Regions from separate parts of the Paeniglutamicibacter antarcticus genome, predicted to be linked through region 2. Evidence: predicted binding sites of a transcription regulator. Region 2 holds the regulator's gene; each other region holds the start of a gene.
What was found. Region 2 encodes HspR, which represses chaperone genes until heat shock. Its sites were predicted from a motif close to AAGTTGAGTCNNNNNGACTCAACTT; they were not measured.
Positions count from the first base shown of each region.

Region 1: the regulator HspR is predicted to act here: its motif matches at 2,906-2,930, upstream of clpB (ATP-dependent chaperone ClpB).
Region 3: the regulator HspR is predicted to act here: its motif matches at 2,886-2,910, upstream of ABEA12_RS16760 (ATP-dependent Clp protease ATP-binding subunit).

Region 1 covers NZ_BAABLK010000034.1:317,363-321,533, reverse strand. The annotation lists gene ABEA12_RS13075 (FAD-dependent monooxygenase) at 1-153, shown strand, start outside; gene ABEA12_RS13070 (YdeI/OmpD-associated family protein) at 916-1,179, opposite strand; gene ABEA12_RS13065 (GtrA domain-containing protein) at 1,601-1,927, shown strand; gene clpB (ATP-dependent chaperone ClpB) at 2,962-4,171, shown strand, end outside.
Region 2 covers NZ_BAABLK010000036.1:5,830-10,000, forward strand. The annotation lists gene trmB (tRNA (guanosine(46)-N7)-methyltransferase TrmB) at 1-856, shown strand, start outside; gene ABEA12_RS13655 (alpha/beta hydrolase) at 910-1,818, opposite strand; gene ABEA12_RS13660 (heat shock protein transcriptional repressor HspR) at 1,849-2,280, opposite strand; gene ABEA12_RS13665 (DnaJ C-terminal domain-containing protein) at 2,357-3,337, opposite strand; gene ABEA12_RS13670 (nucleotide exchange factor GrpE) at 3,524-4,084, opposite strand; gene dnaK (molecular chaperone DnaK) at 4,100-4,171, opposite strand, start outside.
Region 3 covers NZ_BAABLK010000090.1:33,598-37,768, reverse strand. The annotation lists gene ABEA12_RS16765 (FUSC family protein) at 1-193, shown strand, start outside; gene ABEA12_RS16760 (ATP-dependent Clp protease ATP-binding subunit) at 306-2,870, opposite strand.

The DNA.
Region 1 (4,171 bases), on a different contig from region 2:
ACGTTGGGTGAGCTCACCAGCCACGGCGTCATCGGCGAGCAGGGCAGGAAAGTTCTCAGGGCCTATGAGAAACAGCGGCTAAGGACAGCGCAAAGGATGGTCAGATCCGGGCAGGGCTTTGGCCAGAACCTGCTTGAGGGTACCAACAACTGACGCGGGATTCACTTGGCGTGCTTGCCCATTTTGAACATCGTTCATGGAAGACCGGCATTCAATGCAGGCGGTTTTCCAGGGCAATACCCGACACCGCCTCAAAAAAACGGTTTCATAAGACATGATGCGCGACGTGGCTGAGATACCGCTCCAATGGAACGCGACACTCGACGAATGCTTGGTGGCGAGCTCAATGCCCACGAGCGAGCTTTGCCGGACCTCTTGTGCTCGGGGAACTGGCGGGGAACCAGCGAAGCACGCCAGCAGGCGGCTCATGCCCGCTGGGACGGGTGGCAGTTTGATGAGTGTGAGTGCTTTCTTGTCGATGTGCCCGAAGACCTGAACCTTGCCCGGGTTCCGTCACGTTCGGGCGGGCCGTTCGCGACCTTGGATGTCGTCGATGGCGACACATTGCTTGGGCATCTGAACCTCTGGCAAGCCAACGGAGTCATTCACTCGGTGGACTATATGCCGTTCGATGCTTCCGATGAGAGGCTCCCGGTCTTGGAGCAGATCGTTGGCGGACCGTTTGGATGGCGGTCACGCCAACAAGGAGGAGCGCTTCGATGGGGACCCTTTCGGGCGAACAGCTTTCCAAGGTGGGGGACCTTAGGCCTGTGTCCAAATCCGCACCGACATGGTTTTTTGGAGGCAACCACGCGAGGCTGATGGCTGCGCGGGCGACGTCGGCCCTGCCGCCAAGGATCCGGCTCCGAAAGTGCATTCGGGAAGGCTCATGGACCTTCACATGTCATTGACCTGTTACCCGTTGCGCTCGCGGTGCTTGCAGCCCGGCCAGCAGCAGGGCCGGCGCTTGCCCTCCTCGAGCTCCTCCTGGGTCCGGCGAATCCGGCGCTCTCGGGTCGTGTCCTGTTTGGCGTCCTGGACCCAACAAATGAATTCGTTGCGAGCCAACGGAGAAATGTCGTTCCAGGCAGCAAGCACCAAGTCGTTGGCAAGGAGAGCCGTGCGCAGGTCCTCTGGCAACTTGTGGACTACTCCACCGGGCACTTGTTCACTACTCATACGACTACGATAACGCCCAAGTGCCGCAACCGTCGGGGCTTTGGCCATCCAACTTCAGCTCACCCGTTGATCCACTGCATCACCATCGGGATCATCACCAGAGCACGCTGCCCAGTGGGACCGGTACGTTCCAGGGCCTTCACAAGCTACAAGCCCTGGTCACCGGGCTCCGAGCGAACATGGACTGCGATTCCACTGATTTCTGTTGCTGGCACAGCTCGGCGAGAACCAGTGAGAGCGCATCCTCGCTATCGTCGGGACATGGAGTTCACTATCCCGCCAAGGCTGGCCTCAGGGCATTTGCTGCGCATCATCGCTCCTGCGCAAAGCCGGGCCGTGGTCAACGAAAACAACCATGGTGCGCTCGTTGAGCAAAGACTCTCCGAGACGGGCCTGAGGGTTTCATACGGTAACCACGTCGATGAACGGGATCAATTCGAATCTTCATCAATCGCCTTTCGCGTGGCAGACCTCCACGACGATCTGCTTCATCGTCCCCGGAGGCCGTACTTGTCATGTGCGTCCCCGGGCTGACACCCTGATGGAAATGAAACAGTACCTGATCGTCTTTCTGGCTGCGCTGGTTGTTCTTGGTGTCAATATCGGTCTGGGTACGAACCCTGACGTTCCGATGCTGCTTCGCTGGATTGTGGCCCTCGGCGTCGGACTTCTCGTCACTTTCGTGCTGAGCAAGTGGTCACAGCGCTACCAAAAGAGAAGCAACCGCGATGCATTGGAGCCTCGGTAGCCCGTTTACGTCAATGGCGGACCCATTTTGCGACTACGGCGTTCCTCCAGCTCCGGGCACGCCATGGATACGTGTCTTCCACGAACCAGCGGCAAGTTTCTCAGGCAAGGGTCCTTTCAGGCACTGCACAGCTGCGTGGTTGGCTGCTAAGGCTTCAAAGGTGTTGGTACCAGCCAGGCGACTGTTGGATTCGAGCCTTGGCACCGAATACGGCCGAGCGAAATTCGTCTGTGGATTGGACGCTAGCGGTGTACTCGCGGCCGTCCCTCATGCCGATGTCGACTTGCGCCCCTCCACTGATGAACCCGCGGTGGCCTTTGCCTAGGTAGCGGTATCCGTAGCCCCCACTGGGAAAATGGGAGTCCGTGACAGTCCCAACCGCTTCCAGGGGCAACCGTGCTCGTATGCCTGCGGAGGATAGCAGAATGTCATTCTCGCCAACTTTGGCTGTCGTCCTGAGCCACCGCGGCCCAAGAATGACAAGGAGCGCCCCAAAGGCTGCCAACACGGAGATCAAAATGGCTTCTTGCCACGTCGTTGTCGTTGGTGGTTCCGACGGCAGGAGTTGCCCCAGAAACAGGGATCCGATGGTCAGGATACCTGCACCACGCATGAGGATCCGGGCAGTGAAGTCGGCGTCGACCCTTGAAACGTGGTTCCACTGCGGTGACGAGGAGTTTTGCTGGTCGATGCAGCGATGTCCCAGGTGAATCCCTCGGCCTGCTTCAATGCTGTTTCTCGCGGTGCCCGGCGGGCGCGCCCGGTGTCATCGCGTTAGCTCCGTTCATCTCTTGTTCTCACCGTATTACGAAAGCCGGGGCAACCGGTACGTGGGCAGGGGCTGGAACGGTGTTTTTTGGGATGTGCCGAGGTGGCACTAAGAGCAAGCTACCGGCTGTACGCGCGGATACCGAACGAGAGGATTAAAAACTGAAAACAGAAACCCCCTGCGCGACGGGAATAGGCCTATGCATTTCAAAGTTGAGTTAGGTAGACTCAAGTTTGAGTAGTCTCCCTACTTTGAAAGGACGAGCGTGGATACTAAGTTCACTACCAAAAGCCAAGAGGCGCTTTCCGCTTCGGGAATGAACGCTTCAACCGCAGGCAACCCGCAAGTGGAACCCGCGCACTTGCTCAAGGCGCTGGTCGATCAGCGTGAATCCGTCGCGGTTGCTCTGTTGAAGGCAGCCGGAATTGATCCCGAGCAAGTGTCGGCCCAAGCCAGTGCCGCTATCAAGGCCCTGCCGGCCTCCTCGGGGGACAGCGTGGCCCAGGCCCAGTATTCCCGCGGCATCCTGCAAGTTATTAGTTCCGCACAGCAGGCAGCCGGCTCGATGGGCGATAGCTACGTTTCCACCGAGCACCTGTTGCTCGGGCTCAGTGAAGACACCGGTGCCGCCGGCAAGGCGCTCCGCGACTCCGGTGCGACGAGGAAGGCGCTGGACAGCGCGCTTCCCGGAATCCGTGGGGATCGCAAGGTCAACAACCCGGATCCCGAGAACACGTTTGAGGCCCTGGAGAAGTTCGGCACCGATATGACGGCCATCGCCCGTTCGGGCAAGCTCGATCCCGTGATCGGCAGAGATGCCGAGATCCGCCGCTTGGTGCAGGTCCTTTCACGCCGTACCAAGAACAACCCGGTGCTCATTGGTGATCCCGGGGTGGGTAAGACAGCGGTTGTCGAGGGCCTGGCGCAACGGATGGTGGCTGGGGACGTCCCTGAATCACTGCGTGGCAAGTCCTTGATCGCCTTGGACCTCGGAGCAATGATTGCCGGGGCCAAGTACCGTGGTGAGTTCGAGGAGCGGCTCAAGGCCGTCCTGGAGGAGATCAAGGCTTCGGATGGACAAATCGTCACGTTCATCGATGAGATCCACACGGTTGTGGGCGCCGGCGCCTCCGAAGGCGCCATGGATGCCGGGAACATGCTCAAGCCCATGCTGGCCCGTGGTGAGTTGCGCCTGATCGGTGCCACCACGCTGGATGAATACCGCGAGAATATTGAGAAGGATCCGGCCCTAGAGCGCCGCTTCGCCCAGGTCTACGTCGGGGAACCCAGCGTGGATGACACTATTGCAATCCTGCGCGGGCTGAAGGAACGCTATGAGGCACACCACAAGGTGACGATTTCCGACTCTGCCCTGGTGGCGGCAGCGACCCTGTCGAACCGCTACATCTCAGGGCGCCAGCTTCCGGACAAGGCCATTGACCTGGTCGACGAAGCTGCCAGCCGGCTGCGCATGG
Region 2 (4,171 bases):
GAGCATTCCCCCAGAACACAAAATGCCCGCCAGCGGACGCGCCGTTGACGACCTCAGCTTTTACCGTACCGAACCAGTGTCGTTCGTCCGTCGCGGCAACCGCCTTCAGGGGCGGCGCGCAGATGCCTGGGAACGCACATCCCACAAGTACATCATCGAGCCTCCTCGGGACCGTTCCGACACCTCCGTGGGTGAGGGCTACGAGTTCGACCAAGAGGGCATCTACGGCCGCAAGGCACCGCTGATCGTGGAGATCGGTTCGGGCTTGGGCGAAGCGATGGCATTTGCCGCCAGCGAGCACCGTGACATGGATTTCTTGGCCGTTGAGGTGTACCTCCCGGGGCTTGCAGCCCTCATGGTCAGGGTGGAGAACAACGAGCTGGACAACGTGCGCGCCGTCCAGGCGAACGCACCCGAGGCCCTGGACTCCATGCTTCCCGCGGCCTCGGCCCAGGAGATCTGGATCTTCTTTTCGGATCCGTGGCACAAGATCCGCCACCACAAGCGCCGCCTGATCAAGGATTCGTTCGTTGAGAAGCTTGAACGCGTCTTGGTGCCCGGCGGCATAGTGCGTTTGGCAACCGACTGGTCCAACTACGCCGAGCAGATGCGTGATGTCTTTGGTGCTTCAGACGGTTTCATCAACCTGCATGCCGGGGAACGCTCCGGCGAGGACAGCAACCTCACCAAGGTCCGCCGTTTCGGTCTGGAAAAGGATGAGAAGGATCCCGGGTTCATCGACGGGCGTGGAGGCTGGGCACCTCGCTTTGAGGGGCGCACCCTGACCGGGTTCGAAGGCAAGGCGCTGAAGGCCGGCCGTTTGATCTTTGACCTGGCCTACCGCAGGGTCAGCTAGAAATCTGTCGCTCCGGGGTGGTTTCGGGCATTGCCCGGCACCACACCCGGCTTTTAACCCAGCGGTTCCTGCCCGGTCGTGATCAACGCTAGGTTGCGCAGGCAAAGGGTTCCCGGATCCCGATAGCCACGAGCACCGGGTGCCGCATCGGCGCGAAACTGCGAGGTGTTGTGTCCGGTGACCGCCGACAAGCCAAGCTCCGGCCTGGCGCCTACCGCGAATTCCCGTCCCGTAAACGGCTTGCGTCCCGAAAGCACCCGGCCAAGGCATGCCAGGTGGTCCCCCGGCGCCACAGCCTCGTACACGTGCCCGATTGGTACGCCCAACCGTTCCGGTGCATCGCAAAGATACCGGGGAATCCCGGCTGAGCCTATCGTTGCCACCGACTGCACCCTCATCGCGTATCCGGATTCGGCATCAAGGACCCGGGCGGCAATCGCCGCCGAGTAGGAGTGGGCCTCGAGTGCCAGATGGGGTCGGTCGGGACGGAGCCGGAGGAAGTCACCCAGGTCCTGGCCCAGCTTGTGCAGTCCCTTGCGGGCAGCAACACCGAGCAAGGCGCTGGCAAGGTTGGGTGCGGGATATCCGAGCCAGGCCACCACAGCCGGGGCGGCGATCCCAACCTTCTGCTGTTCAAGGTAGAGCTGGCCGGCCTCACGCACGCTACCCCAGAGGGCATTGCGGGCACGGATTCCTGTTCCCGATAGCTGGAAGGTCACGTGGGTGGCGGTGTCCAAGTCGCCCACGGCAACGGCAGCCAACGGTTCGCGGTTCGATAGCTCGAGGTAGAGGAGGTGGCGGGCCGGGATGGCCGGGTCCATGGATCCGCGTCTGAGCGCATGGGCCGTTCCGTCCAGCGCCTGGCGGTGGGTGGCGCGCAGCTTGCCGCGAATCGCACACAACGCCTCAAATCGGCGGTGCGCTGATTCAGAAAGTTGGGCATAGTCCCCGGCGGGCGCCATGCGGTCCTCCTCGAACGGTGTTGTCGGCGGCTACTTGCTGCGGGGCTTCCACACGACAACCGCTTGGCTGCGCCCGCGCGGACGCTGGCCACGCGCCATCGAGACAACGTCCCCGGTGCTGCCGGCGGCAAATATCCTGCCCTGGCCGGCAGCTTGGTGGGCGCTGCGCAGCGCGAAAACCTCGTGGCTGAGTTCGCCGACCCGTACGCGCAACGCAGCTACCTGGTTTTCCAGCTCCATGATGCGGCGGATGCCTTCCAGCGAAACCCCGTCCTTGGACAGCGACTGGATCTCGCGCAGCAGATCCACGTCGTGTTCCGAGTAACGACGATGCTTGCCGCCCTGGCGTGAGGGCGAGACCAAGCCCAAACGGTCATATTGGCGCAGCGTCTGGGGGTGCATGTCGGCTAGTTCGGCCGCAATCGAAATGACGAAGATCGGCCTTTGTCGGTCGTTGCCCATGATCCCTGCCTTTCCAGCGTTCGTTCCACCGTAGCTAACACATCGTGCGCGCCAAACACCCCGCGCCCCCCGGGCACTAGAGCTTTGCGCGCGCCATCAAGGTCTCGCGCGGGTTCTCGGACTTGGTCGCCTCGGCGAATGCCTCGATGGCGGCCTTGGCCTCCTTGGAGAGGTTCTGCGGGACAACCACCTCGAGGGTGACCAGCAGGTCGCCGGTGACCTTGGAGGTCTTGACCCCGCGTCCCTTCAGCCGCAGTGTCCGCCCGTTCGCCGAACCGGCGGGAACCTTCATCTTCACGGATTCCCCGGTGAGCGTCGGCACCTGGATTTCTCCGCCCAGGGTTGCCTCGTCAAAGGTGACCGGGACGTGGATCCGGATGTTGTTGTCCTCGCGAGCGAAGACCGGGTGCGCTTTGACGGCCACCTTGACGATCAAGTCCCCGGTCCCGGCGCCACCTGGCGAACCCTTGCCGCGGACCCGAACCGACTGCCCGTCCTTGATTCCGGCGGGGATCCGGACATCGATGACTTCGCCGTTGGCCTCTCTCAGGCCGATGGTGGTTCCCTTCATGGAACCGCCAAACGAAATCGTGGTGCTGGCCGTGCGGTCCGCGCCCTTGCGCGGGGCCTGCTGGCCGAAGCCCCCGAAGCCTCCCCCTCCTCCGCCGAAGAGGTCGGCGAATTCCGGTGGCACCTGCCCGCCGCCGTGCCGGGATCCGCCCCCGCCTCCACCTTGACCAAAGAGGTTGGAGAACACGTCCTCGAAACCGCCGCCACCGCCCTGCGGTCCGCCCTGGCCGCCGGCGCTGAAACGCGCGCCGCCGCCCATTGCACGGATCGCGTCGTATTGTTGGCGGTCCTCGGGATCCGAGAGTACGGAATTGGCCTCGGTGATGTCCTTGAACTTGCTTTCGGCCTTGGGGTCACCTGAGTTGGTGTCCGGGTGGTACTTGCGTGCCATCTTCCGGTACGCCTTCTTGATGTCCGCATCGCTGGCATCCTTGGAGACGCCAAGGGTGGCGTAGAAATCCTTTTCGACCCAGTCCTGACTTGCCATCAGGCGCCTCCTTCTTGTTGTAAAAATCGTGGAGCCTCACCGGCCGGATCTTCGCGGCGGGGAGAAAACTGTGGGGGTGTTCCACCAAGTGTGCGGCGGTCCGCCTCGATTCCCTTCGAGGAACCGGCGATCCGCCGCACATTGGTGGTGCAATACATGCATTTCTGCAGTTCTTGCCCTTGGTGCTTATTCCCCGAGGGAAACAATCACCTGGGCGGCGCGAAGGATGCGATCACCCTTCTTGAACCCGGTGCGCAGCACTTGGGCCACGTGGTCCGCCGGGATCTCGGCGTGCGGCTGTTGCAGCAACGCCTCGTGGATGTTCGGATCGAACTCCACACCGGCGTCGGCGATGCGCTCCAGGCCAAGGCCTTCAAGCACGCTGTCGAGCTTGTTGGCGATCGCAGCGAAGGGACCATCGGTCAAATCCCCGTGGGCCCGGGCCGCGTCGATGTCATCGAGCACCGGCAGCAGGTTGTTGAAGACCGACTGCACTGCGACTTCGCGGGCAACATCGCGGTCGCGCTCGACGCGCCTGCGGTAGTTGACGTACTCGGCCTGCAGACGCAACAGGTCGTTGCGCAGCTCGGTTTCCTTCTCGTTTGCCGGGGCTTCCTCGTCGACCTCGGTACCAACCTCGTTGAGAATGGCCTCGGCCTGGCTCAACGCGTCGCCCGAGTCATGTGCTTCATCCACGGGGGTTACCTCTTCGTTGGAGGAACCCTCCTCGGGTGTTTGCTCTGACATGGTTGATGCGCCTCCCTACTTCTTTTCGTCTTCGTCAATGACCTCGGCGTCGACAATGTCTTCTTCGGCTTCCGGAGCCGGCTCGCC
Region 3 (4,171 bases), on a different contig from region 2:
CGGTGCCTATCTGATGCAGGCGCTGGCCCTGACTCCAATGCTGCTGATTTTTGCCTCCCTTGGAGATATCGACCGCGGATTCGAGCTGACGATCGAACGCGTCCTTTTCACCGTCATCGGGGTTGCCGCAGCGGTGTTGCTTGCCCTGATGCTTCGCCGGTGGGAATCCCGGCGTGAATCGCACGCAGCCTGACCAAGGGTGCGCCAGCCCGGGGCACCTAAGCAGAGCGGTGGCGGGAACAGGAAAAGCAGCGAGAACCGTGTGGGGACGTCGGACTCAGCCGTCCGTCCCTACACGGTGTTTGCTAGGCCGCCAGAAGTTCTGCGCGTCGAGCCGCAACCCGCAGGCCCGACTCATCCATGGTGACCACAACGGTGCCGCCCGCCGGCAGCTCGTCGGCTACTAGGAGATCGGCGACTTTGTCATCGAGCTCGCGCTGGATCACCCGGCGCAAAGGGCGGGCGCCGAACTCGGGTTCGTGGCCTTCGGCCGCGATCCAGTCCACCGCCAACCCATCGACTTCCAAGGCCAGCCCGTGGGCGGTGAGTCGGGCTTCGGTACGCTGCAGCTGCAGCCGCACGATCTCGCGCAACTGTTCCTGTCCAAGCTTGCGGAAGAGCACCGTCTCGTCGATCCGGTTCAGGAATTCGGGGCGCATTGTCTCGCGCAACCGGCCCATTACCTTGGCACGTAGTTCGCGCTCGGTACCGGTACCGGACTCTCCGGAGAAGCCCAACGGGGCGCCGCGGCTGGCCAGGAACTCCGAACCGAGGTTGGAGGTCATGATGATGACGGTGTTTCGGAAATCGACGGTGCGTCCTTGTCCGTCGGTGAGGCGGCCGTCATCGAGCACCTGCAAAAGCAGGTTGAACACATCAGGGTGTGCCTTCTCCACTTCGTCCAGCAGCACCACCGAGTAGGGCCGCCGGCGCACAGCCTCTGTCAGTTGCCCGGCCTCGTCGTAGCCGACGTAGCCCGGAGGGGCTCCGATTAGGCGCGAGACCGTGTGGCGCTCGCCGAACTCGCTCATGTCGAACCGGACCATCGCGGACTGGTTGCCGAAGAGTGATGCGGCCAGGGCCTTGGCCAGTTCGGTCTTGCCCACGCCGGTGGGACCCAAGAAGAGGAAGCTGCCGACCGGGCGGTTCTCGTCGCCCAGTCCCGTCCTTGAGCGGCGCACCGCCTTGGCAACGGCGGAAACCGCGTCGTGCTGGCCAATGACCCGCTCGTGCAGTTCCTCCTCGAGTCGTGCCAGGCGTTCCTTGTCATCCTCGGTAAGCCGGACTGCGGGGATGCCGGTGGCTCGGGCAATGACCTCGGCGATCTCGGTTTCGTCGACTATCGCCGGGGCGCTTTGTGCCGTGCCGTCTTCGATCTCCGCCAAGCGGGCGGAAACCTCCTCGGCCTCATCACGCAACTTCGAGGCATCCTCGTAGCGTTCCTCGGCCACTGCTTGGTCCTTTGAAACACCCAGTTCCGCAATGCGGGTCACCAGGGATTCGGTGTCTGCACCGGGTCCGTGCTTGAGGCTCAGGCGGGCACCGGCCGTATCGATCAGGTCGATGGCCTTGTCCGGCAGGAACCGGTCCGTCACGTATCGCGCGGACATCTCTACCGCGGCTCGGATGGCAGCATCGGTGTAGCTCACCTGGTGGTGCTGGGCGTAGCGGTCCTTGAGCCCATGCAGGATCGCGACGGCGTCCTGGATCGACGGTTCACCGATGGTCACCGGCTGGAACCTGCGCTCAAGGGCGGGGTCCTTCTCCACCTTGCGGTATTCGGCCAGCGTGGTGGCACCGACCAGGTGCAGTTCACCGCGGGCGAGCCGGGGCTTGAGGATGTTGCTTGCGTCCATGGAGCCGTCCCCTCCGCCTCCGGCGCCGACAACGGTGTGCAGCTCGTCGATGAAGACGATCACGTTTCCGTCCTGGGCGGCAATCTCGTCCATGATCTGGGTGAGCCGTTCCTCGAAGTCGCCGCGGTAGCGGGTCCCGGCGACCATGGCCGCCAGATCAAGCCCAATAACGCGTTTGCCGCGCAGTTGTTCGGGGATCTCCCCGGCGACGATGGCGCGCGCCAGGCCTTCCACGACGGCTGTCTTGCCGACCCCTGCCTCTCCGATCAATACCGGATTGTTCTTGGTGCGTCGTGCCAGGATCTCGATGGTCTGTTCGATCTCTTTGGTGCGGCCGATCACCGGGTCCAGTTTGTCCTCCGCGGCCCGGGCGGTCAGGTCCATGCCGAACTTGTCCAGCATGGGGGTCTCGCCCTTGATGGATTGGGTTCCGGTATTCGACGACGGTGCCGGGGCGCCGGCGGGGCGGCTCTTCGCAGCTTCCTGGGCACCCTCGACCGCGGACTGCAGGGACTGCGGAGTGACTCCGGCAGCGCCCAGGACCTGGCCGGCGGGTGCTTCGGTGTTCAGCACGAACGCCAGGAACAGGTGTTCGGGATCGATATAGGTGGAGCCGAAGGCGCGGGCGACTTGGTAGGCATCCAGCAGTGCGCGTTGGGTTGATTGTGTCAATGCAGGGGCCGAATCGGTGCGTTGTGGCCCGGTTTCGGGAAGGCGTTGCTCGGCGTCGCGGGCAATGGCGTCGGCGTCGGCTCCGGAGCGGCGCAAGGCACCGTTGGTAGGCTCGGTCTCGAGCATCACCCGCAAAAGGTGAAGCGCATCAATATCGGTGTGGCCGTGTTCGACGGCGAATTGTGCGGCACGAGCCAGTACCTCATGGGTTTGGCGGCTCAGCAACCGGGTGATGTCGACGGGCCGTCCAAATCGACTGCTGCGCTGGCCTTGAAGGTAGCGGGCCAGGAAATCTTCGAAAGAACCGTTACCGGAACCGGATGAGCCAAAGAGTGCAGGCATGTTTCCTCCTGTGGATACTTGAGTGTCTTTGACTCAAGTTAACGACGTAGTCAACAAAATATTCCCTGCCCCGTCTCCAATGGTTCCTTGTTCGCCACCAGCGGCAAGGGTAAACGTCCGTCATGTCCGCGCCGAGTGTGCCGGCGAGGCTTACAGGGCAGGAAAAGGGAGCTGCTGTCGAGAAACAGACGGCCCGCAAACTATGGGCACCCTTAACGAACGCGCAGTTCGGCTGTTCGCACCATCTTGGCTCGGGTCCGGCGGTGCCTCAATGCCCTGGAATAATGCGATCCGACGCGCCGGTCAATAATTCCCCGCAGTAAGGGCCACTCGCGGCTACTTGACGGTAGGGAAAGTATCTTCTTCTGAAAACGAAAGAAGAAGTAACAACGAAGAGAACGGAAGTTAGCCACATGCGTGGAAGCAGCCTTGTATGGACCATCGTCGGCGTTCTTGTTGCCGTAGCCCTAGTTATCTGGATCGCCTCAGCGATCTAGGACTTCTCCTCCTAGCAGTTACGTTCAATCCCACCCTTGAGTGGCGGGGTTGTTCACCAAGGACGTGGGATGCAAGCATTGCTTGGATCCCACGTCTTTTTCGTCAGTGGCACCAGGAAATGATGGTGCCGCTGTAGTACGGTGCATGGACTCAAAGATCGTTGTTGGCTGCTCAGGAGTGGAGCTGATGAACTAAATCCACTGTCCATCGTCGACTCCGGAGCCAGCTGTGCTGGGTTTGACCATCCCCTAGGCCCTTGGGCTTCGCAAGAGCAAGCACGAAGTGGTGTTTCTCAGGAAGCCACGATCCCTCTCTGGCTTGGCGTAGCGAAGTGGGACAGCGCGAGGAGAGGGTGTGTTTGGGAGCTGCACCCGCTCATGCGATCGATGAAGTGGCTGATGGTGCCTACTAGTTGGTGATTTCATGCTGAGTTGCTATCGGGCTAGGGTCCGATGTCAACGGCGTTCGTTGGGCAGGCTGGAATGGTTTGCTGCATCCCGGGGCCAGGAACAGGACGTCACCTGAGACCTTGAAGATCTCGCGGAACTCGGTGTACTTGGCACGCGCTTCCTTGCTGGCGACCTCGGGTTTTTCGGAGACTAAACTTTTGGTGATGGTTTCCTGTCGAGCGCAAACTGAGAGTTTGTGGCAGTTAGCAAGCCCGACAGGCTTCAAGGCCTGTGGTGCTCCAGCTGGCAAGGACCCAAAACGCTATATAGCCCGTGGAGTGCACTGACAGTATGATCGCACCAGAGCAAGGCCACTCATTCAGGAAGCTACGCTGGCCGGTTGCACCGTCAAGC